DNA from 4 places in the Streptomyces achromogenes genome. Region 4 is predicted to be linked to each of the others. Evidence: riboswitches for the same ligand, from Rfam matches in the RefSeq annotation. Region 4 holds a riboswitch; each other region holds the start of a gene.

Region 1 (5,390 bases), 3.4 Mb from region 4:
GCGGCGAGGCCGAAGCGGGCGGCGAGGTCCTGGAGGCCGCCCTCGTAGGTGTCGCGGGACACCAGGTTGTAGTGCGGCTGGAGGGCGACGTACCGGGCGAGGCCTTCACGGTCGGAGAACTCCAGGGACTCCTGGAGGCGTTCGGGCGAGATGTTGGAGGCGGCGATGTGCCGCACCTTGCCCGCCTGCACCAGCTCGTCGAGCGCGCCGACGATCTCCTCGACGGGCACCTCGGTCTTGTCGAAGTGCGTGTAGTAGAGGTCGATGTGGTCGGTGCCGAGGCGGCGCAGGGAGGCGTCGGCGGCGGCCTTGATGTTGTCGGCGGACAGACCGGGGAAGTCGGGGTGCTGGCTGACCTTGGTGGCGATCACGACGTCGTCGCGGTTGCCGCGGGCCTTCAGCCACCTGCCGATGACGGTCTCGGACTCGCCGCCGCTGTTGCCCTCGACCCACGCGGAGTAGGAGTCGGCGGTGTCGACGAAGTTGCCGCCGGCGGCGGTGTAGGCGTCGAGGACCGCGAAGGAGGCGGCCTCGTCCGCGGTCCAGCCGAAGACGTTGCCGCCGAGGGCGAGCGGGAAGACCTCGAGGTCGGAGGAGCCGAGGGTGCGCAGAGAAGTCATGCTTCGACCAACGGGCGCGGCGGGCACGCCATTCCGCGCGGACACGAAGAACGTGTGAACAAGCGGCAGCCCTGACGTCGGGGGTGGCCGTCAGGGCTGCCGTTGCTCGATGGTCCTCAGAGCTCCTCGAGGGACGGCTCAGGCCTCCTCGAGGGACGGCTCAGGGGTTGAGGCCCTTGCTGCGCAGCCAGGCCGCCGGGTCGATGCCGTCGGCGCTGCCGTTCGCGTGGACCTCGAGGTGGAGGTGCGCCCCTGTGACGTTGCCGGTGGCGCCCACGCGGCCGATCACGTCACCGGTGGCGACCTTCTGGCCGACGCTGACGCTGATCGACGACTGGTGGCAGAACCAGATTTCGGTGCCGTCGTCCAGGGTGAGGATGGTGCGGTAGCCGTAGGCGCCGGCCCAGCCCGCCTCGGTGATGGTGCCGGTGTGGACGGCCTTGATGAGCGTGCCGGTGGGCGCGGCGAAGTCGAGTCCGGTGTGGTAGCCGGAGGACCACAGGGAGCCGGCCTGGCCGAACGTCGAGGTGATGGTGTACGAGGAGGTCGGCAGCGTGTACTGCTTGGCCAGCTCGGCCAGGCGCGCGGCCTCGACCTTGGCGGCGGCTTCCTCGGCGGCCTTCTTCTTCGCGGCGGCGGCCTTGGCCTCCGCCTCCTTCTCCGCCTTGACGACGGCGTCGGCCTTCGCCTTGGCAGCCGCGGCGGCGGCCTTGACCTCGACCTGGGTCTTCTGCGACTCGGCCTGGGCCATGATCCGGCTGCGCAGGGCCTCGCCGGCGTCGGCGACGCTCTGGTCTGCGTCGGTGTCGGTGTCGACGGCGGCCTCGGAGCCGAAGCTCGCCAGGGCGGGCGCGGCTTCCGGGGCGGGCTCGTCCTCGGAGATCAGCGAGCCCACGCCCGGCAGGTCCGGCATGGAGATGGAGACCGGGGCCTTGCCGGTGTTGGCGCTGGCCATCCCGCCCGCGCTGACGGCGGCGATGACGCCGACGCCGAGAACGGTGGAGCTGCGGGCGAATCCGCCGCCGCGCTGCTTGGCGACGCGGTGCTTGCCGCGTACCGGGCGAATGGACTCCGCGGTGGGATTCCACTCCTCCCAGGGGCCCTCGTCGGTGCGGTAACCGCCGTAGCCGAAGGTCTCGGTGGAGGGCTGGGCCGGCGCGTACGGGGCCTCGGGGGCAGGCGGGTTGGACGCCACGCGGGCGCACTCCTTTCCTTCCGTCGCCTACCGGGTTAGCTGACGGGTTCGGAGTCGGAAGGTCTCCTACGCGCGTATACCGGCCGTGGACTCTGCGAGTTCACGGAGGCTTCCGCGTGATTCACCCCAAGGTGGTGGTTCCCCGGTTCCCTTGCGGGATTCGGCGCGTGCGCACGGAGCCGGCTCTTGTGCCGGCTGGGACGGCCGCGCTGTGTTATCGAACGTTAATAGACCCGGGGGTGCGTTTCCAAGCCGTTCTGCTTGATCAACAACATTTCTGGCCTGGACTTTCTGGCCAGCAGCGGTGAAAAACGGGCGAGTTGACCCTCGTTCAGGGTGCCTCACCCGTCACACGCGTAGACACGGCGGCCCAGACCCGGCGCACAGGGCGTCCACACGGTCACGAAGCGTCACGAAGGGGTGGGGCGCGCCACCGGGGGCGAACGCACCGAGGGCCGGAACCCTTTCGGATTCCGGCCCTCGGCCTTCAGTAGCGGGGACAGGATTTGAACCTGCGACCTCTGGGTTATGAGCCCAGCGAGCTACCGAGCTGCTCCACCCCGCGTCGTTGTGACTCCAGTGTACGTCATCCGGGGGACGCCCAGCACCAGGCTTTGTCGCGCCCCCGCCACGACCCCGGCCCGGGCCCCGGCCGCGGCCTCACACCAGGTGCCGGTTTGGGGCCTTCGCCCGCTCCTCGTACTCCGGCAGCACGAGGACGTCGACGCCCGCGGCGGCCAGCAGGCCGGTCCCGTCCGCCGCCGTCACGAAGGTGTCCGGCTCGCGCCACGCCGTGACGACCCGGCGCACGCCGGCGTCCAGGATGAGCCGGGCGCACGGCGCGGGACGGGAGGAGCGGCGGGCGCAGGGCTCGAGGCTGCTGTAGACGGTGGCGGCGGCCAGCCGGGGGTCGGCGGGGTCGAGCTTGGCGAGCGCCGCCTCCTCGGCGTGCACGACCGGGTCGCCGGCCTCGCGGGAGTGCCCGCGGGCCAGTTCCGTCCCGTCGGCGGCCACGACGACCGCGCCGACGCTGAACGCCGTGTCCGAGGGCGGGCACTGGGCGGCCAGCTCGCAGGCGAGGGCCAGCCAGTGCCGGTCGGCCGCGGCGGCGAGCGGTCCGGCGCCGGGGGCGGTGGGCTCGTAGCGGTGCAGGACGACGTCCTCGATGCGCCGCGTCTCCACCAGCCGCAGCCGTCCGCCCTGGTAGGCGCCCGGCCCGAAGAGGCGGGGCGCGTCGGGGTCGCCCACGAACAGCGGGGCGAGGACGAGCTGGAGTTCGTCGGCGAGCCCCTGCTGGAGCAGCTGGGTGTGGACGGTTCCGCCGCCCTCGACCATCAGGCGCCGGACGCCGAGCTCGTCGTGGAGGTGCGTGAGGAGGCGGCGCCAGTCCAGCTCGGGGCCGAGCGGGACGACGTCCGCGGCGATGCCGAGCGCGCGGGCCCGTTCGGCGCCCTTCTCGGTCGTGTAGACGGCCTTCTCGCCGCCCGTGTGCCAGAAGTTCGCCGCCGGGTCGAGGTCGCCGGAGCCGCTGACGGTGACCTTGAGCGGGTAGGCCGGCCGGCCGGCGGCGACCCGGGCGGCGCGGCGCTCGGGGGAGTTCACCAGGAGGCGGGGGTTGTCGGCGCGGATGGTGCCGGCGCCGATGAGGATGGCGTCCACGGAGGCCCGTACCGCGTCGACGCGGTCGAAGTCGGCGGGGCTGGAGAGCAGCAGGCGTTCGGGCGTGGTGTCGTCCAGGAAGCCGTCGAGGGAGACGGCGGCGGACAGCAGGACGTACGGGTACGGCATCGACGTGCTCCCGGGCTGGTCTTCCGACGGCGATCTTGGTTCAAGTTTGAAACAAAACTACACTGGGGTCATGACGACCCGCTGGCTCACCCCCGAGGAGCAGCGCGCCTGGCGCGCGTACATGGCCGGCTACCTCCTCCTCGAGGACGCCATCGACCGGCACCTCCAGCAGGAGGCCGGCATGCCCCACCTGTACTACTCCATCCTCGCCAACCTGTCCGAGAGTCCGGAGCGGCGGCTGCGGATGACCGATCTCGCCGAGCGCCTGAAGATCACGCGCAGCCGGCTGACCTACGCGGTGACCCGCCTCGAGAAGGACGGCCTGACGCGGCGCGAGGAGTGCCGCTGGGACAAGCGCGGCAGCGTCGCCGTCCTGACGGACGAGGGCCTGGCGGTGCTGGAGGACGTAGCGCCCGGCCATGTCGAAACGGTCCGCGCCACCCTCTTCGACCGGCTCACGCCCGAGCAGGTGGGGCAGTTGGAGGAGATCTTCACCCAGGTCGCGGCAGGCTTCCAGAGCGAGGGCGGCGGCGAGGCCTCCACCTCCCCCGAGGACCTGCCGTGGCGCAGGCGCTCGTCGCCCTGCTCCGGTTCCGGCTCCGGGACCGACTCCAGGACGGAGTGAGCCGCCGACCCGGATGAGGGGGGTGAGGCGGTGAGGGCGTGTCGGGTGAGGCGGGCCACAAAGCAGTTGCTTCAACTTTAAAGCATGGGTAGGGTCTCGTTTCGCTGGAACTGCTTCAAATCTGAAGCAGACAGCGTAGACAGCGGTCAGGCAGCACCCGGCTCACGCCCCGGCGACGCCCGGCCCACCGCCCTCCGGACCCGGGAGACCCGCATGCCCGACACCCCCGCCGCCACCCAGCGCGCCCGCGTCCGGGTACCGCTCCGCTTCCACGACGGCTACTGCGTCGACGCCGAACTGGTCACCTTCCACGGCCTCGTCGACGGCCAGGAGCACGTCGCCGTCGTCCTCGGCGAGCCCGCCCCGGGCTCGGTCCCGCTGGTCCGGCTGCACTCCGAGTGCCTGACCGGCGACGCCTTCGGCTCCGCCCGCTGCGACTGCGGCCCCCAGCTGCGCGAGGCCGTCGAACGGATAGCGGCGACGGGCGGTGTCCTGCTCTACCTCCGCCAGGAGGGCCGCGGCATCGGCCTCTACAACAAGCTCGACGCGTACGCCCTCCAGGACCAGGGCCTCGACACCTACGAGGCCAACGCCGCGCTCGGCCTGCCCGAGGACGACCGTGACTACACGTCGGCCGCCCAGATGCTGCGCGCTCTCGGCATCACGAGCCTGGACCTGCTGTCCAACAACCCTGACAAGGCAGAGCAGTTGCGGGATCTGGGCATCGACGTCCACGACCGCGTGCCGACCGGCGTCTTCACCACCCCGCACAACGTCCGCTACCTGCGCGCGAAGGTCCTGCAGACCCAGCACACGCTGCCGCTGGCCTCCCTCACCGGCCTCAGCGCGGTCTGACGCCTTCGGGGTACGGCCAGGGCAGCGGTCGGGCGGACGAGGAGAAGGCCGGCTTCGTCATGCGGCCACCTCCTGTGCGCCGATCAGGTGCCCGTCCAGGTCGATCCCTGAGTCGGCGGCCAGGACGAGGGAACCGGACGCCTGACGAACGACGCGGGCGGCCGGGTCGACCTCAACGCACGCAGGCGGCCTTCACTGGAGTCGAGCCCGGAGAAGACGGGCTACCTGGTCGGCCCGGTCGGGCGTCACCCATTCCTCCTCGGGCCGCCGGAGCAGTTCGAAGACGCCCGGCCCACGGTGTTCCGGC
Region 2 (5,390 bases), 1.1 Mb from region 4:
GTGGCTCGACCGCCTCGGCACGGTCGCCGGCCGCGCCGACGAACTGTGCCGGTTCGCCGTCCTGTTCGGCGACCCGCAGCTCGCCCTGACCGCGGTCCAGCGGGTGCTGGACGTGACGGCCGAGGAGGTGCGGGAGATCGCCGAGGCCCGCCTGCGTCCCGACAACCGCGCGGTGCTCGTCTACGAGCCGACCGCCCCCGAAGCCCCCGCCGACCAGGACGAGAACGAGGAGGCGGCCCGGTGACCGAGCTCGCCACGATGGACTTCCACCCCCAGCCCCTGGCGGGCGAGGCCAAGCCGTGGGCGTTCCCGGCGCCCGAGCGCACCGCCCTGGCCAACGGCCTGACGGTGCTGCACTGCCACCGCCCCGGCCAGCAGGTCGTCGCCGTCGAGATCCTGCTCGACGCACCGCTGGACGCCGAACCGGCCGGCCTCGACGGCCTCGCCACGATCATGGCGCGCGCTTTCACGGAGGGCACCGACAAGCACTCCGCCGAGGAGTTCGCCGCCGAACTGGAGCGCTGCGGCGCCACCCTGGACGCGCACGCCGACCACCCCGGCGTCCGTATCAGCCTCGAGATCCCGGCTTCGCGCCTGGCCAAGGGCCTCGGTCTGCTCGCGGACGCCCTCAGGGCGCCCGCGTTCGCCGACAGCGAGGTCGAGCGCCTCGTGCGCAATCGCCTGGACGAGATCCCGCACGAGCTGGCCAACCCCTCCCGGCGCGCCGCCAAGGAGCTGTCCAAGGAGCTGTTCCCGGCCACCGCCCGTATGTCGCGTCCGCGGCAGGGCACCGCCGAGACGGTCGAGAAGATCGACTCCGCGGCCGTCCGGGCCTTCTACGACAAGCACGTCCGCCCCGCGACGGCCACCGCCGTGGTCGTCGGCGACCTCACCGGCGTCGACCTGGACGCACTCCTGGGCGACACCCTGGGCACCTGGACGGGCTCCGCCGCCGAACCGCGGCCGGTACCGCCGGTGACCGCCGACGACACCGGTCGGGTCGTCATCGTGGACCGCCCGGGCGCCGTCCAGACGCAGCTGCTGATCGGCCGGATCGGCGCCGACCGGCACGACCGTGTGTGGCCCGCCCAGGTGCTCGGCACCTACTGCCTCGGCGGCACCCTCACCTCCCGTCTGGACCGCGTCCTGCGTGAGGAGAAGGGCTACACCTACGGAGTCCGCGCCTTCGGGCAGGTCCTGCGGTCCGCGCCGGACGGCTCGGGCGCCGCGATGCTCGCCATCAGCGGGTCCATCGACACCCCGAACACCGGTCCCGCGCTGGACGACCTGTGGAAGGTGCTGCGCACCCTCGCCGCCGAGGGACTGACCGACGCCGAACGCGACGTCGCCGTGCAGAACCTGGTCGGGGTGGCGCCGCTGAAGTTCGAGACCGCGGCGGCCGTCGCGAGCACGCTGGCCGACCAGGTCGAGCAGCACCTGCCCGACGACTACCAGGCGACGCTGTACCAGCAGCTCGCCGCGACCGGCACGGTGGAGGCCACCGCGGCGGCCGTGAACGCCTTCCCGGTCGACCGTCTCGTGACGGTCCTGGTGGGCGACGCGGCCCAGATCAAGGAGCCGGTCGAGGCCCTCGGCATCGGCGAGGTGAAGGTCGTGACCGCCGAGTAGCCGCCGACCGCCGCGGCAACGGCAACGGCACGCACGCGCAGGGCCCTGGTCGACCGAGCGTCACCAGGGCTTCTGTTTGTCCGAATTGAGGCGGAGGTTGCCTGTCTGCCGTGTGGGATGCGCTACAAAAACCGTGATCCGTTTGAGGATTGATCCCCTCGCCGCTTAGCTTCATCCGGGCTGTCCGTCAGGCACTGCGCCGCAGCCGCGGCACCGGACAGTCATCGCCGAGTCCCCGTACGGCGCGAGCCAGGGGAGCCGGGGACCCACATGTGAAGTCCCTGGGGTGAATCGGACGCCCGCGTGTACGCGAGGGGGTCCGTAGGAGACCTTCCTGCTCCGAACCCGTCAGCTAACCCGGTAGGCGAGAGGGAAGGAAAGGACACCCCTGACTTCATGGCGTTCACCTGCGCCACCGGGAAGCACCGCCGGCCCAGCCGGATGCAGCGCTCCACCGCTCGCGCGGTCGGCGTGGCGGCGCTCACCACCACCGGTGTGATGGCCACCGTCGCCTCCACCCCGGCCCTCGCGGCCGAGCAGCCCACCCCCGAGCAGACCGGTCTGATCCCCGTCGTCACCGCCGGCGAGTCCATCGCCGAGTCTGTCGCCGACCAGGTCGACGAGCAGGTCGCCGCGCAGAAGAAGGCCGCCTTCGAGGAGGCCGCCCGCAAGGCCGCCGCGAAGAAGGCCGTGGAGGAGCGCGAGGCACGCGTGCGTGCCGCCCGTGAGGCCGAGCGCAAGCGCCTCAACACCTTCGTGCTGCCGATCACCGCCTCCTACGTCTCCACCGGTTACCAGGCCAGCAGCTCGCTGTGGTCCTCCGGGAGCCACACCGGCGTCGACTTCCACGCGGCCCGTGGCACCACCGTGCACGCGGTCGGCTCCGGCACCGTGGTCGAGGCCGGCTGGGGCGACGCCTACGGCAACCAGATCGTGATCAAGATGCACGACGGGACGTACACGCAGTACGCCCACCTGTCGTCCATCGAGGTGTCGGTGGGCCAGACGGTCACCCCCGGACAGCGCATCGCCCTGTCCGGCGACACCGGCAACGTCACGGGCCCGCATCTGCACTTCGAGGCCCGCACGACCCCCGAGTACGGCTCGGACATCGACCCGGTCGCCTATCTCCGCAAGCACGGCGTCAACGTCTGACGACGGACGGCGACAGATCGTTCGGCCCCGGCCTCTCGGCCGGGGCTTTCGCCGTTTTCGGGGCCCTGCTGTCCAAAAAATATCCCTGGATTCCGGCTCCCCGTCGGAAATTCCCGCCCATTGCAATAGAGTCACGGAACACACGTCAACCGTCGACGTTTTACGGGGATCAAGGCGGAGGTCCGTCATGCGAATTCCGGCGCACTCGGTGTGCACGGCCATCCGGGACGACATCGTCGCGGGTGTCTACGAACGCGGCAGCCGCCTCACCGAGGAACTCCTCGCCCGTCGCTACGGCGTCTCGCGTGTCCCCGTCCGCGAGGCGCTGCGGACGCTGGAGGCCGAGGGCTTCGTCGTCACCCGGCGGCACGCGGGCGCGTGCGTGGCGGAGCCCACCGAGCAGGAGGCCGCGGACCTGCTGGAGATGCGGCTGCTGCTGGAGCCGCTCGGCGCCTCCCGGGCCGCCCAGCGGCGCACGGAGGCCCATCTGAAGGTGCTGCGCGGCCTCGTACGGCTGGGCCAGGAGCGGGCCAGGAGGGGCAACAGCGATGATCTGCGCTCCCTGGGGGGCTGGTTCCACGAGACGCTCGCCCAGGCCTCCGCGAGCCCCGCCCTCGCGTCGATGCTCACCCAGCTCCGGCACAAGATCGCCTGGATGTACGCGGTGGAGGCGCCGGCCGATCCCGTGGCGTCCTGGGCGGAGCACGGCGCCATCGTCGACGCGGTGACGCGCGGCGACGGGGAGCGCGCGCGGGCGGTCACGGCACTGCACACCGAGCGCGCGACGCTCGCGCACCGGTTGCGCTTTTCCAAGGGGCCGGAGCGCGCCGACCGTGTGAGGACTTCGCAACCTCCCGTAAACATGACCGGTCTGCGGCATTAACACGGGAGCCGTATACAAAGAAGGAGTAATTCACGGGGGATTACTCATGCTGCCCGTGGACGGGAAATGCGAAGGGCTCGCCCGGTAATTCGGACGAGCCCTTCGCCGCATAATGCGGCGGTGTTCAGACGGTCTCGGGGAGTTCCTCGAGACCCTCGGCGACCAGCTTCGCCAGCCGGTCGAGCGCGGCGTCCGCGCCCTCGGCTTCGGAGGCGAGGACGATCTCCTCGCCGCCCTGGGCGCCCAGGCCGAGAACGGCCAGCATGGAGGCCGCGTTGACGGGGTTGCCGTCGGCCTTGGCGATCGTCACGGGGATGCCTGCGGCCGTGGCGGCCCGGACGAAGATGGAAGCGGGGCGGGCGTGGAGGCCCTCGGCCCAGCCGACGTTGACGCGGCGCTCAGCCATGTGATGCTGCCCTTCGGTGTCTCAGGTTGTCTAGACCAGTGTTCCACACGTGAAGCGTGTGAGGGACGGTCCCTGGGTGTCCCGTCACCATGTGGCCGTCGGATCGCGGCCTCGACCCGACGTGCGCCCTCCAGACTGCCTCGCGCTGCCGTCGGAAGCGAGCCGTAGTGTGGGCCCCATGCAGAGCGCGTCGGACCGGCACGAATACCCCGCCCACTGGGAGGCCGACGTGGTGCTGCGCGACGGCGGCACCGCACGCGTCCGTCCCATCACCGCCGACGACGCCGAGCGCCTCGTCAGCTTCTACGAGCAGGTCTCGGACGAGTCGAAGTACTACCGCTTCTTCGCGCCCTACCCGCGCCTGTCCGCGAAGGACGTCCACCGCTTCACGCACCACGACTTCGTGGACCGGGTGGGACTCGCGGCCACGGTCGGCGGCGAGTTCATCGCCACCGTGCGGTACGACCGCATCGGCCCCGACGGCATGGCCGCCTCCGCGCCGGCCGACGAGGCCGAGGTGGCCTTCCTCGTGCAGGACGCCCACCAGGGACGCGGCGTCGCCTCCGCGCTCCTCGAACACATCGCGGCCGTCGCCCGCGAGCGCGGCATCCGCCGCTTCGCCGCCGAGGTGCTCCCCGCCAACAACAAGATGATCAAGGTGTTCACGGACGCCGGCTACACCCAGAAGCGCAGCTTCGAGGACGGCGTCGTCCGCCTGGAGTTCGACCTCGAGCCCACCGAGCGCTCCCTCGCCGTGCAGCGCGCGCGGGAACAGCGCGCCGAGGCGCACTCCGTACGGCGGCTCCTGACACCCGGCTCGGTCGCCGTCGTCGGCGTCGGCCGCGCCCCGGGCGGAGTGGGCCGGAGCGTCCTCGGCAATCTCCAGGGGGCCGGGTTCACCGGCCGCCTGTACGCCGTGAACCAGGCCTTTCCCGAGGATCTGAAGGAACTGGACGGGGTGCCCGCCCACCGTTCGATGCGGGACATCGCGGAGCCCGTGGACCTCGCGGTCGTCGCCGTCCGGGCCGAGCAGGTGCCCGCTGCCGTCGCCGAGTGCGGCGAACACGGCGTTCAGGGACTCGTCGTCCTCTCCGCCGGCTATGCCGAGAGCGGTCCCGACGGGCGCGAGCGGCAGCGCGAACTCGTACGCCACGCACGCGCGTACGGCATGCGGATCATCGGCCCCAACGCCTTCGGGGTCATCAACACCTCGCCTCAGGTGCGACTCAACGCCTCCCTCGCCCCCGAGATGCCGAGGCCGGGCCGGATCGGCCTGTTCGCCCAGTCCGGCGCCATCGGCATCGCGCTGCTGTCCCG
Region 3 (5,390 bases), 3.9 Mb from region 4:
GTGACCCTGCCCGGTCGAAGTGACCTTGCAAGGTCGAAGTGACCTTGCCCGGTCACGCGTCCCTGCGGCCCACGCACCGCAGGGGTGCGTGACCCCGCGACCCACCCCTGCGGCCGGCATGACCATGTGATCGTGTGACCGGCGGGCCTGCCCTGTGGACAACTCCTGGGGCCGTCGGCGGGCGTGCGTTACGTTCGGGGTGTGAACGCAATCAGCTCCGCCGATGCCGACGTCGCAGTAACGGCCCCCGGCCGCGTCGTCCTGCTCACCACCAGCCACCGCGTCGCCCCCGGTCTGCTCTCCTGGCCGGCCTGGCAGGCCCTGCGCGCGGCGGACCAGGTGCTGTGCGCGGACGGCGCGCACCCGCAGCTGCCCTATCTGCGGGACGCGGGCATAGCCGTCGAGGAGACCTCCCCGACCGCCGAGGAGCTGGTCGCCGCCTGCTCCGGCGGCCGCACCGCCGTGGTGGTGGCGACCGGCGAGGGCGAACCGGCCCTCACGGACGGTCTGGCCCGGCTGGCGGGCTCCGGCCGGGTGTCGATGCCGGAGCTGGAACTCCTCCCCGCCTCCTACGACCTGCCCGGCGCCCGGCTGCTCGACCTCGTCCAGGTCATGGACCGCATCCGCGACGAGTGCCCGTGGTCCTCGCAGCAGACCCACCAGGGCCTGGCGAAGTACGCGATGGAGGAGGCGTACGAGCTGGTCGAGGCGATCGAGGACGGCGACCGCGACGAACTCCGCGAGGAGCTGGGCGACGTCCTGCTCCAGGTGGTCTTCCACGCCCGTATCGCCGAGGAGGACGAGGAGTCCCCCTTCTCCGTCGACGACGTCGCGGGCACGATCGTCGCCAAACTCGTCCACCGCCACCCCCATGTCTTCGGCGACGCCACCGCCACCACACCGGAGGAGGTCAAGGAGCACTGGCTGCGCACGAAGGCGGCGGAGAAGCGCCGGGCGTCGGTGACCGACGGCGTTCCGCTGCACCAGCCCTCGCTGGCTCTCGCGGCGAAGCTGACCGCGCGGGCCAGGACGGCGGGGCTGGACGTACCCCTGCCGGCCGCCGAGGGCATCGGCTACGAACTGCTCGCCCTCGCCGCCCGGGCCGAGTCGGAGGGCGTGGACCCGGAGGCGGCGCTGCGGGCAGCCGCCCGGGCCTACCGGGACGCGATCCGGGCCACCGAAGGCGCCCCCGACCGCCCGTCCTCGACGTAAGCCCCGTCCCCGGCCCCGGCCCGTCCATGTCCCTGGCCCCGGCCACGTCACTGGCCCCGGCCATGTCTCCATCTCCGTCCCCGGCCCCGCCGCTGGGGCGAGGGAGCGTGACCGCGCACTCAGGAGGCCCGCTACGGTCGGGTCGTGACCGACCCGAACCACCCGAACCACCCGCCCCGGCAAACCCCGGCCGACGTTCCGCCCGCGCCGGCGCTCTTCACCTGGGAGTTCGCCACCGACCCCTACCCCGCCTACGCCTGGCTGCGGGAGCACGCCCCCGTGCACCGGACCGTGTTGCCGAGCGGGGTCGAGGCCTGGCTGGTCACCCGGTACGCCGACGCCAAGCAGGCCCTCGCCGACCCGCGGCTGTCCAAGAACCCCGCACATCATGACGAACCCGTCCACGCCAGGGGCAGGACCGGCATTCCCGGGGAGCGCAAGGCCGAGCTGATGACGCATCTGCTCAACATCGACCCGCCGGACCACACCCGGCTGAGGCGGCTCGTGAGCAAGGCCTTCACCCCGCGCCGTGTCGCCGAGTTCGCGCCGCGCGTGCAGGAGCTGACGGACCGGCTGATCGACCGGTTCGCCGCCGAGGGCCGGGCCGACCTCATCCACGACTTCGCCTTCCCCCTCCCCATCTACGCGATCTGCGACCTGCTGGGCGTCCCCGAGGAGGACCAGGACGACTTCCGCGACTGGGCCGGGATGATGATCCGGCACGGCGGGGGCCCCAGGGGCGGCGTCGCCCGGTCGGTCAAGAAGATGCGCGGCTACCTGCTGGAGCTCATCCACCGCAAGCGCGCGGAGCTTCCCGCCGAACCCGCCCCGGGCGAGGACCTCATCTCGGGTCTGATCCGCGCCTCCGACCACGGCGAGCACCTCACGGAGAACGAGGCCGCCGCGATGGCCTTCATCCTGCTGTTCGCCGGCTTCGAGACGACGGTGAACCTCATCGGGAACGGTATGTACGCCCTCCTGACCCATCCCGCCCAGCGCGAGGCCCTGCAGCGCTCCCTCACCGAGGACGGCGGCGACCGCGTCCTGCTCGCCACCGGCGTCGAGGAACTGCTCCGCTACGACGGTCCCGTCGAACTCGCCACCTGGCGGTTCGCGACCGAGCCGGTCGGCATCGGCGGCCAGGACATCGCACCCGGCGATCCCGTCCTCGTCGTGCTGGCCGCCGCCGACCGCGATCCGGCCCGCTTCACCGATCCCGACACCCTCGACCTCTCCCGCCGTGACAACCAGCACCTCGGCTACGGCCACGGCATCCACTACTGTCTGGGCGCCCCGCTGGCCCGGCTGGAGGGCCAGACCGCGCTGGCCACCCTGCTCACCCGGCTCCCCGACCTCCGACTGGCCGTGGAACCGGCCGAGTTGAGGTGGCGCGGCGGCCTCATCATGCGCGGCCTGCGCACGCTGCCGGTCGAGTTCACCCCCGCGTCCGCCGCCGGCTCCGGCGCCTGACGGCCGTGTCGCGACCGGTGCGGGCCTGACGGGACGTCAGCCGGATTGTGACCATGAGAGGGAGTAAAGGTGACCGATCCTCAAGTCTGTGATCTTCACGTGATCTGCGCGGCATTAACTTGTGACAAGTGATCGTCTGCCGATACGTTCACTCGTCAGCGCGACGCGTCAGCTCACTCGCCCGCGCCGGCACTGCTGTCCAGAGAAAGGCCCTCGCATGCTCTCCGGGAACGGTCGTCACCGTCGCCCCCGCCAGGCCCCCGCGCTGCTCGTCGCGGCCGGGGTGACCGGCTCCGCCATCGCCATCCCGCTGTTCGCCGCCTCCGGCGCGAGCGCCGCGGACGGCACGGTGTGGGACAAGGTGGCGCAGTGCGAGACCGGGGGCTCGTGGAGTGCCGGCGACGGCGGTGACGGCGAGTCCGGCGGCCTGAGCCTGACCCTGCAGGACTGGAAGGCCTACGGCGGGCTCGACTACGCGGCGAGCCCCGACCTGGCCAGCCGCAACCAGCAGATCGCCGTGGCGCAGAAGGTGCTCGCGGCCAAAGGCATCGGCGCGTGGGGCACCTGCGGGCTGACCTCCGGGCTCACCAAGGAGAACGGCGCGCTGACCGTGGACACCGGCGTGGCGGGCGATTCGTCAGGATCGTCCGGCTCCTCGGGTTTGTCCGACCTGTCCAGAGGCTTGTCGGGTTCCTCGGGGTCGTCGAGCTCCTCGGGTTCGGGCAACGGCTCGACCGACTCCAGCGGTTCGACCGGTTCGGCCGGTTCGTCTGACTCATCCGGATCATCCGACTCATCCGGTGATTCCACGAGTTCACCCTCAGCTTCGCCTTCGTCGCCTTCGTCGCCTTCGTCTCCCTCTGCCGTCACGGGCGACTCCGGCGGCGCCGGTCGTCAGGGTGACCCGCGGGCGGCCGACGGCTCGCCCACGGGAACCCCGGAAGCGGACGACTCGGACAAGTCGGGCCAGGAAGTGGGTTCCTGGAACCTCGTCGACACCGGCTCTCTCGGGTCCGGCCGTCATCGCGGTGCCACGGCCGACGAGCCGGCGGCCAAGGGCGCCGACACCGAGGCGGGCGGTGCGTCCACCGCCTCCGCGGGCCGGCATGCCGCGGCCACCTACGTCGTCCAGGAGGGCGACTCCCTCGCCTCCATCGCCGACTCCCTTGGTCTCCATGGCGGATGGCGTGCCCTCTATGCCGAGAACAAGGACCTCATCGGCGCCGACCCGAGCGACATCGCCCCCGGTCAGACCCTCGACACAGGCGTCCAATAGGGCGCAAAGCCCAAGAAAAACAGCGGGAGTTCACGTCACACTTCGCGCCGAATGTCCGATTTGGTGAAAGTGTGGGATGAGTCTCAGAAGCCCTGATCGTCTTTGAAATTCCGCGGATCGCGTGTCTACGGTCGTGACCGCTCGGCAACCCGAGCCCCGGCCGTCGCAACGCCGAATCCTGCCAGCGGCAGCCCGGGAACAGTCGTCGCGTCAAGCGCCGTAGGCAGGAGCGGGGGACCCAAGGTAAGTGCCGCACCGGGAAATCGCCGGAGCGGCTCGGGGTGAAGTCACCCCTCCCACGGAGCGCAAGCTCCGGCGGAGGAGTGGCCGGGCAACTCACACGGCCCGAACCCGACAGCTCACCTCGCAGGCGTCGGTGAGGGGATCCACCATGCTGTTTTCCGGTAAGGGCAAGCACCGCCGTCCGTCCAAGGCCACCCGCGCCGCCGCTCTGGCCGGTGTCACCGGCGTCGCCATCGCCGCCCCGCTGATGGCGGCCGGCAACGCCTCCGCCGCCACCGCCTCCGAGTGGGACACGGTCGCCCAGTGCGAGTCCGGCGGCAACTGGTCCATCAATACCGGCAACGGCTACTACGGCGGCCTGCAGTTCTCGTCCTCCACCTGGGCCGCGTACGGCGGCACGCAGTACGCCTCGCAGGCCAACCAGGCCTCCAAGGCCCAGCAGATAGCCATCGGCGAGAAGGTCCTCGCGGGCCAGGGCAAGGGCGCCTGGCCGGTCTGCGGCAAGGGCCTGTCCGGCGCCTCCTACGACGGCGCCGGCGCCTCGAACAACAGCTCTTCCGGCTCGTCGGACAGCGGCAGCAGCTCCCGCTCGACCGAGCAGAAGAGCAGCTCCCGCTCCACCGACCGTCCGGCGGCCGCCAAGAAGTCCAAGACGGTCACCACCCCGACCGGCAAGAAGGTCAAGAAGGGCGACGGCGAGTACAAGGTCGTCAAGGGCGACACCCTCAGCTCCATCGCCGAGAAGCACAAGGTCGAGGGCGGCTGGCAGAAGCTGTTCCAGCTGAACAAGGACATCGTCCAGGACGCCGACCTCATCTACCCGGGTCAGCAGCTGCACCTGAAGTGACGGCCGGCCGCCGACGCGGCCACGGTGCCCTCCTGGTGAAGGCCGGCGCCCCGAGGACCTCGTGACGGTCCCCCCGTCCCCACAGCCCCCCGTTCCGGTGCGTGTTCCCCCGTACGCACCGGGACGGGGTTTTCTCTTGCGCCCTCCCGGTTCGCGCAGTGGATTTCCGGGTCTTTCCGGCCGCTTCCCGCCGCCGCTTTGTTCCGGGAAGGAACAATGTGTACGGTCAGTCCGTCCACGGGACGGTCGGTCGGTGGCCGACGCTCCGGAGACGGTTAGGCTCTAGGCGCAAGGCCACGCGCCGCGCACTTTCAGCGTCACATCCCATGAAGGAGATGCTCG
Region 4 (5,390 bases):
GCGCGCAGGGCCACCCGCGTGTGCCCCTCCGGGGAGAGGTGGAGCCGGTCGCCGTCCCAGGCCCTGCGGTCCTGCACGGACTTCAGGGACCACAGGTCGAGCACGGGACAGCCGTACCGGTCGGCGACGGCGCGGACGTGCCCGTTGTAGGTGGCGATCTTGCCGCGCAGGTGTTTCAGCACGGGGACGCCACGGGTGTCGAAGCCGGTGGTCACCATGACCGTGCCGGCGACGGCGGTCAGGGAGGAGATCGCGCGCTCGAAACGCTCGGCGACCTCGTCCGGGTCGGTGCCGGGACGGAGGATGTCGTTGCCGCCCGCGCAGAAGGAGACCAGGTCCGGGGCGAGTTCCACCGCCCTGGGGAGCTGGTCCTCCATGATCTGGTCGAGCAGCTTGCCGCGGACCGCGAGGTTGGCGTAGGCGAAGTCGCCTTCGGGCCGCAGGTCCGCGAGAAGCACCGCGAACCGGTCGGCCCAGCCGACGAACGCCCCGTCGGGGCCGGGGTCGCCGACGCCTTCGGTGAAGCTGTCCCCCACCGCCACGTACGACCCGATCACTGATCTGTTGTCACTCTTCGAATCGTCTGCCACGGCAGATCATGATTCACCTTCGAATGTGACCTACGCGACCGTAGGCAGGGCTTGACGGTCGGTGAGAAAAGCCACTCCTAAAGAATTTGCCAATCAGGGAATAAGGGACCACACGCGGAAGTCGTTGATGCGGAAGTGGCTCCAGGTGGTGCGGAAGGCGAAGTGGCCGCTCGTGTAGGGCTCCGGGTCGGTGTGGTCGAAGACCAGCCGGCCGTTGTTCCACCAGCGCACGACCGAGCCGTCGGAGACGATCCGCACGTGGTGCGGCCGGTTCGCGACGAGCAGCGGCTCGGTGTAGTCGTACAGCAGCGGGCGCACGCCCGGCTCGCCCACGTAACGGCGCATCCTGGTCGTGGTGTTGCCGTTGGCGCCGTAGCCCACGTAGTACGTCTTGAGATGGTCGTACTCGGCGAGGGCGCCGCCGCGCGCGGTGGCGAAGAGATCGTCCGGGGAGCGGACGTCGACGGCGTTCCAGAAGTTGTTGAGATCGGAGACGCGGTCGTTGGGCCCGCCGGCGGAGACGGGCGTGGCGACGTACTCGAGGACGTACGGCCCGTCGAGCCGCCGCGTGAACCAGACGGTCGCGCCGGCGGGCACGTCGATCTCGAGGCTTCCGCAGGAGGCGGTGACCGTACCGCCCCGCTCCCGCTCGACGGCCCATCGGCCGAGGCCGTGCCGGAAGTCGTCGTGGGCGATCAGCCGACGGCGGCGGGGTGCGGCGCTCGCCGTCGTCGATGGGGCGAGGGCGGCCAGGGCGGCGGAGGCGGCGAGTGTGCCGAATGCTCTGCGCGTCGTCGTCACGGGATGCGGCTCCTTCGGTGGGACCGGGGCGGCGGGCGGCCTCCGTGCGCGGCGGACCCCGCGCCGACGCCCGGTCGGCGTCCCCTCGGGTCCGAGGCCGACGCCGAAAGCGCTTGCCGTCTGACCGGACCACTGTGTCCGTATCGGCGTCGCCTGTCGACGGTGCGACCGGACACGCCACACGACCGCAATCGAACGATCATGAACGAGCGGAGTCGGCGGAGTCAGCGGGGGTCCGCGGGGCCCTTGGAGTCCGCGGGGTCCGCGGGGTCCGCGGGGTCCGCGGCGCACCCACACCGGACACGCCGAAGGCCGGCCCCGGATCGTGCGATCGGGACCGGCCTTCGGCTGCGTGTCAGGCGCGGGGTCGTCGGAGGGGGTCAGCCGACGGAGACGCCGTGGGAGCGGAGGTAGGCGATCGGGTCGACGTCCGAGCCGTAGTCCGGCGTGGTGCGGATCTCGAAGTGCAGGTGCGGTCCGGTCACGTTGCCCGTCGCGCCGGAGAGCCCGACCTGCTGGCCCGCGCCGACGGTCTGGCCGGCCGAGACGGAGAGCTGGGACAGGTGGGCGTACTGGGCGTAGTAGCCGTCGTTCAGCTTGATGACGACCTGGTTGCCGTAGGCGCCGCCCCATCCCGCGGAGACGACGGTGCCCTCGGCGACGGCCTTCAGCGAGGTGCCGGTCGGGACGACGAAGTCGACGCCGGTGTGGTAGCCGCTGGACCACATGCTGCCCGACTGGTGGTACGGGGTGCCGACGGTGGCGCCGGACACGGGCAGGGTGAACCCGGCCGCGCTCTCGACGGCCTGGGTGGCCGCCTTCGCGGAGGACCCGGAGGACGACGACTCCGACGACTTCGACGCCTTCGACGCCTTCGAGGACTTCGAGGACTTCGAGGACTTCGAGGAAGAGTCCGCCGAGGACGAACCGGCGGACGGGCCGGACGACTTGGCGGCGCCGGTCGCGGCCTTCCCGCCGATCGACAGCTTGAGGCCGGGGTGGATCAGCGAGGGGTCGGCGCCGACGGCCTCACGGTTGTCCCGGTACAGCCTGTGCCAGCCGCCGCTGACGTGCTGCTCGGTCGCGATCTTCGAGAGGTAGTCGCCGGAGCGCACGGTGTAGGTCGTGGCGGCGGTCTTCCGGGTCACCGGAGCGGCCTGCGCGGACTTGTGCGAAACCGTCTGCGCGACGGTCTGGGAGACCGCCTGGGACGCGGACTCCGGAGTGGCCGCGTGAGCGCCGGAGGCGGCCATGAGCGGAAGGGCGAGCGCGGCCCCGCCGGTTCCGGCGGCGGCTATGGAACGGGTGAAACGCTGGGCCTTGGGACGGCGGTGCTTACCCTTCGCGGGCATGACGAATTCCTCTCCGGCGCCTGCGAGGTGAGCTGTCGGGTGCGGACTGGAGATGTCCGGCCACGTCGGGACGCGGCTTTACCCCGAGCCTGTTCCGGGACCGGAACAGGCGGTGATGCCTGTGGGTCCCCCGCTCCTGCCGTGCACGGGTGAGTGTGCGGATTCCGGGCGGCGGCAGGATTAGGCGTCCGTCCGGATTGGTGTGGAACGTAAGCGACCAAGACGCACAGGAACAAGCAGAGGTTGCACGGTGATGGCGTTTGTCTTGATCCGCCGCGGGAATTCCCGGTCACGCTCCGTGAGCCCAAAAGGCCCTATCGGGTCAAGCGCCCCGGAAATCCGCATGAATTACGTGAGCATGACGGGCGACGTACGGTCACGGATATGACGCTGCTCACGTGACGCTTCTCCACCTTTTCCTATTCCAGGGCGAGTTGGAACGAAGATTCCAATTCGGACAGAACCCTCAGATACGACGCAGTCGGATAACCGTCGCATCGAGGTCGCCCCGCAGTCCGGTGCGCATCCCGTGATGCAGGAGTACCGCACCTCGGTGGATTTCACCTGTTTCACGGCATTCGTACGACGCCGTCGGGTCGAGTCCGCGCAGCCGCAGCGCCGGAACGGGCTCGCCGAACCGCTGGGCCGGGAGCCAGGCGAGGACGACCGTCTCGTCGCCGAGCACGTACTGGACGGCGCTCAGGCCGCCCGCCGGCGGACGCAGCCGATACAGGTCGCCCTGCTGCACGAGGGTGCGGATGTCTTTGTAGCAGTCCACCCACCGGCGCGCCTCGGCGAGCTCCTCCTCGCTCCACTCGGCGAGGTCCCCGCCGACGCCGAGCACCCCGGCCATCGCGCTGACGAACCGGAAGCGCAGCGAGCTGACCCGCCCGTTGAGCTGCGTGTTGGGGCTGTCGGTGACCCACGCGGCCATGACCCGTGCGGGGTGGATCTGACTGAAGCCGTGCTGGATGTCGAGCCGGTCCAGCGGGTCGGTGTTGTCGGAGGTCCACACCTGGTCGGTGCGGCTCATGATTCCCAGGTCGACGCGCCCGCCGCCGCCCGAGCAGGACTCGAAGGCGACGCCCGGGTGGGCCGCCCGCAGCCGGTCCAGGAGGCCGTACAGGGCCCGTACGTGGTCGACCCACAGGCGTTGCGGATAGGGGTCGTCCGGCCAGCCGGCGTCCGTGAAGCAGCGGTTGAAGTCCCACTTGACGTAGTCGATCGGTGCGCTGGACAGCAGCCCGTCGAGCTGTTCCCAGAGGTACTCCTGGACGTCTTCACGCGCGAGGTTCAGCATGAGCTGATTGCGGAACTCCGTCCGCTTTCGTCCGGGTTGAAACTGCACCCAGTCCGGGTGCGCCCGGTAGAGGTCGCTGTCCGGGTTGACCATCTCGGGCTCGACCCAGATGCCGAACTGCATGCCGAGGGCGCGCACGTAGTCGGCGAGGGGCTTCAGCCCGTTCGGGAAGCGGTCCGGGTTGGGCTGCCAGTCACCGAGCCCGGCATGGTCGCCGGTGCGGGCCCCGAACCAGCCGTCGTCCACCACGAAGAGCTCGACGCCGATCGCCGCGGCGCGCCGGGCGAGGGTCGCCTGCTGCTCCTCGGAGATGTCGAAGTAGGTGGCCTCCCAGGAGTTGAACAGCACCGGCCGGTCCCGCTCGGCGTCCGGGACCACATGCGCCCGCTGGTAGGCGTGCCAGGCGCGGCTCGCCCCGCCGAAGCCGGCGTCGCTCCACAGGCCGGCGAAGACCGGCGTGGCGAAGGACTCGCCCGCCGTCAGACGCAGCAGGCCCGAGTCGTCGTACCCGGCGCCGCCGGTGATCTGCACACGCGCGTCGGGGAGCCGGGCGACGGCGATCCGCCAGGAGCCCGACCAGCCGAGGGCGCAGCCGTAGACCTCGCCGCGCTCCTCGGTGGCGTCGGTGTCGAGGGCGACCCAGGGCAGGTGCTGGTGGCCGGTGTGGCCGCGGCGGCTGCCGATGACCGTCTCGCCGTGGCCGAGCGGGGTGCGCGCGAGCCGCGACTCGGCGGCCCAGCGGCCGTGCAGCTGCGACAGCCGCCAGTCGTCCCGTTCGGGCAGGGTCCAGGTGGCCGAGTCCGCGCGGAGCAGCTCCAGCGGCTGCTCGCCCTCGTTGCGCAGGGTCGTCCACCGCTCGACGACGTCGCCGCGCATCCGGTAGTGCAGGGTGACGGCGAGGCCGGCGTCCCGGAAGCGCAGCCGCAGTTCGTCGCCGTCCCGCTCGTGCGCCTCGAAGGTCCATTCGGTGCCGCGGCGTTCGTCGGTGCGCACCGAGAGGGCGGGCCGGACGAACCGGGGGCCGCCCTCGACCGGGTACTCCTCGCGGCCGTCGAGCGGGGACTCGAAGGACGCGCCCCGCTCCGACCAGGGAAGCGCGGCCAGCGCCTCGGCGTCGGCGAGCGCGATGCGCGGGCCCCAGTGCAGATGGACCAGCTCGTGGGCCTCGGTCAGGTGGAGGGCATAACTGCTCGTGGGCCCGGACAGGACCCAGGTGCGGCCGGCGTCGGCGATCTCGGGCATCAAAAACCCCCACTGATACGAACAGGTGCGATCAAGCGTCAACATCATCGGACGCGGTCGGCCCGTCCGGCAACTTCCGGCGGACGACGCCCCACCTGGGCGGAC

The links. Region 4 has a riboswitch for cyclic di-AMP ahead of QF032_RS33990 (M23 family metallopeptidase). Riboswitches for the same ligand answer to the same signal wherever they lie in the genome.
Region 1: linked by a shared signal. The riboswitch ahead of QF032_RS18860 (M23 family metallopeptidase) and the one ahead of QF032_RS33990 (M23 family metallopeptidase) in region 4 are both predicted to bind cyclic di-AMP.
Region 2: linked by a shared signal. The riboswitch ahead of QF032_RS28975 (M23 family metallopeptidase) and the one ahead of QF032_RS33990 (M23 family metallopeptidase) in region 4 are both predicted to bind cyclic di-AMP.
Region 3: linked by a shared signal. The riboswitch ahead of QF032_RS16570 (LysM peptidoglycan-binding domain-containing protein) and the one ahead of QF032_RS33990 (M23 family metallopeptidase) in region 4 are both predicted to bind cyclic di-AMP.

What each region holds. Positions count from the first base shown of each region.
Region 1 covers NZ_JAUSYH010000001.1:4,231,466-4,236,855, forward strand. The annotation lists gene QF032_RS18855 (aldo/keto reductase) at 1-620, opposite strand, end outside; gene QF032_RS18860 (M23 family metallopeptidase) at 781-1,815, opposite strand; cyclic di-AMP (ydaO/yuaA leader) riboswitch at 1,825-1,991, opposite strand; tRNA gene QF032_RS18865 (tRNA-Met) at 2,307-2,380, opposite strand; gene QF032_RS18870 (dihydrofolate reductase family protein) at 2,476-3,603, opposite strand; gene QF032_RS18875 (MarR family winged helix-turn-helix transcriptional regulator) at 3,674-4,228, shown strand; gene QF032_RS18880 (GTP cyclohydrolase II) at 4,442-5,083, shown strand; gene QF032_RS18885 (HIT family protein) at 5,276-5,390, opposite strand, start outside.
Region 2 covers NZ_JAUSYH010000001.1:6,457,841-6,463,230, forward strand. The annotation lists gene QF032_RS28965 (M16 family metallopeptidase) at 1-244, shown strand, start outside; gene QF032_RS28970 (M16 family metallopeptidase) at 241-1,629, shown strand; cyclic di-AMP (ydaO/yuaA leader) riboswitch at 1,845-2,011, shown strand; gene QF032_RS28975 (M23 family metallopeptidase) at 2,026-2,784, shown strand; gene QF032_RS28980 (GntR family transcriptional regulator) at 2,972-3,667, shown strand; gene QF032_RS28985 (HPr family phosphocarrier protein) at 3,792-4,073, opposite strand; gene QF032_RS28990 (bifunctional acetate--CoA ligase family protein/GNAT family N-acetyltransferase) at 4,252-5,390, shown strand, end outside.
Region 3 covers NZ_JAUSYH010000001.1:3,710,337-3,715,726, reverse strand. The annotation lists gene QF032_RS16585 (nucleoside triphosphate pyrophosphohydrolase) at 202-1,212, shown strand; gene QF032_RS16580 (cytochrome P450 family protein) at 1,357-2,682, shown strand; gene QF032_RS16575 (LysM peptidoglycan-binding domain-containing protein) at 2,900-3,958, shown strand; cyclic di-AMP (ydaO/yuaA leader) riboswitch at 4,164-4,346, shown strand; gene QF032_RS16570 (LysM peptidoglycan-binding domain-containing protein) at 4,350-5,048, shown strand; gene eno (phosphopyruvate hydratase) at 5,384-5,390, shown strand, end outside.
Region 4 covers NZ_JAUSYH010000001.1:7,596,966-7,602,355, reverse strand. The annotation lists gene QF032_RS34000 (SGNH/GDSL hydrolase family protein) at 1-557, opposite strand, end outside; gene QF032_RS33995 (DUF6250 domain-containing protein) at 684-1,391, opposite strand; gene QF032_RS33990 (M23 family metallopeptidase) at 1,772-2,743, opposite strand; cyclic di-AMP (ydaO/yuaA leader) riboswitch at 2,748-2,905, opposite strand; gene QF032_RS33985 (alpha-galactosidase) at 3,210-5,285, opposite strand.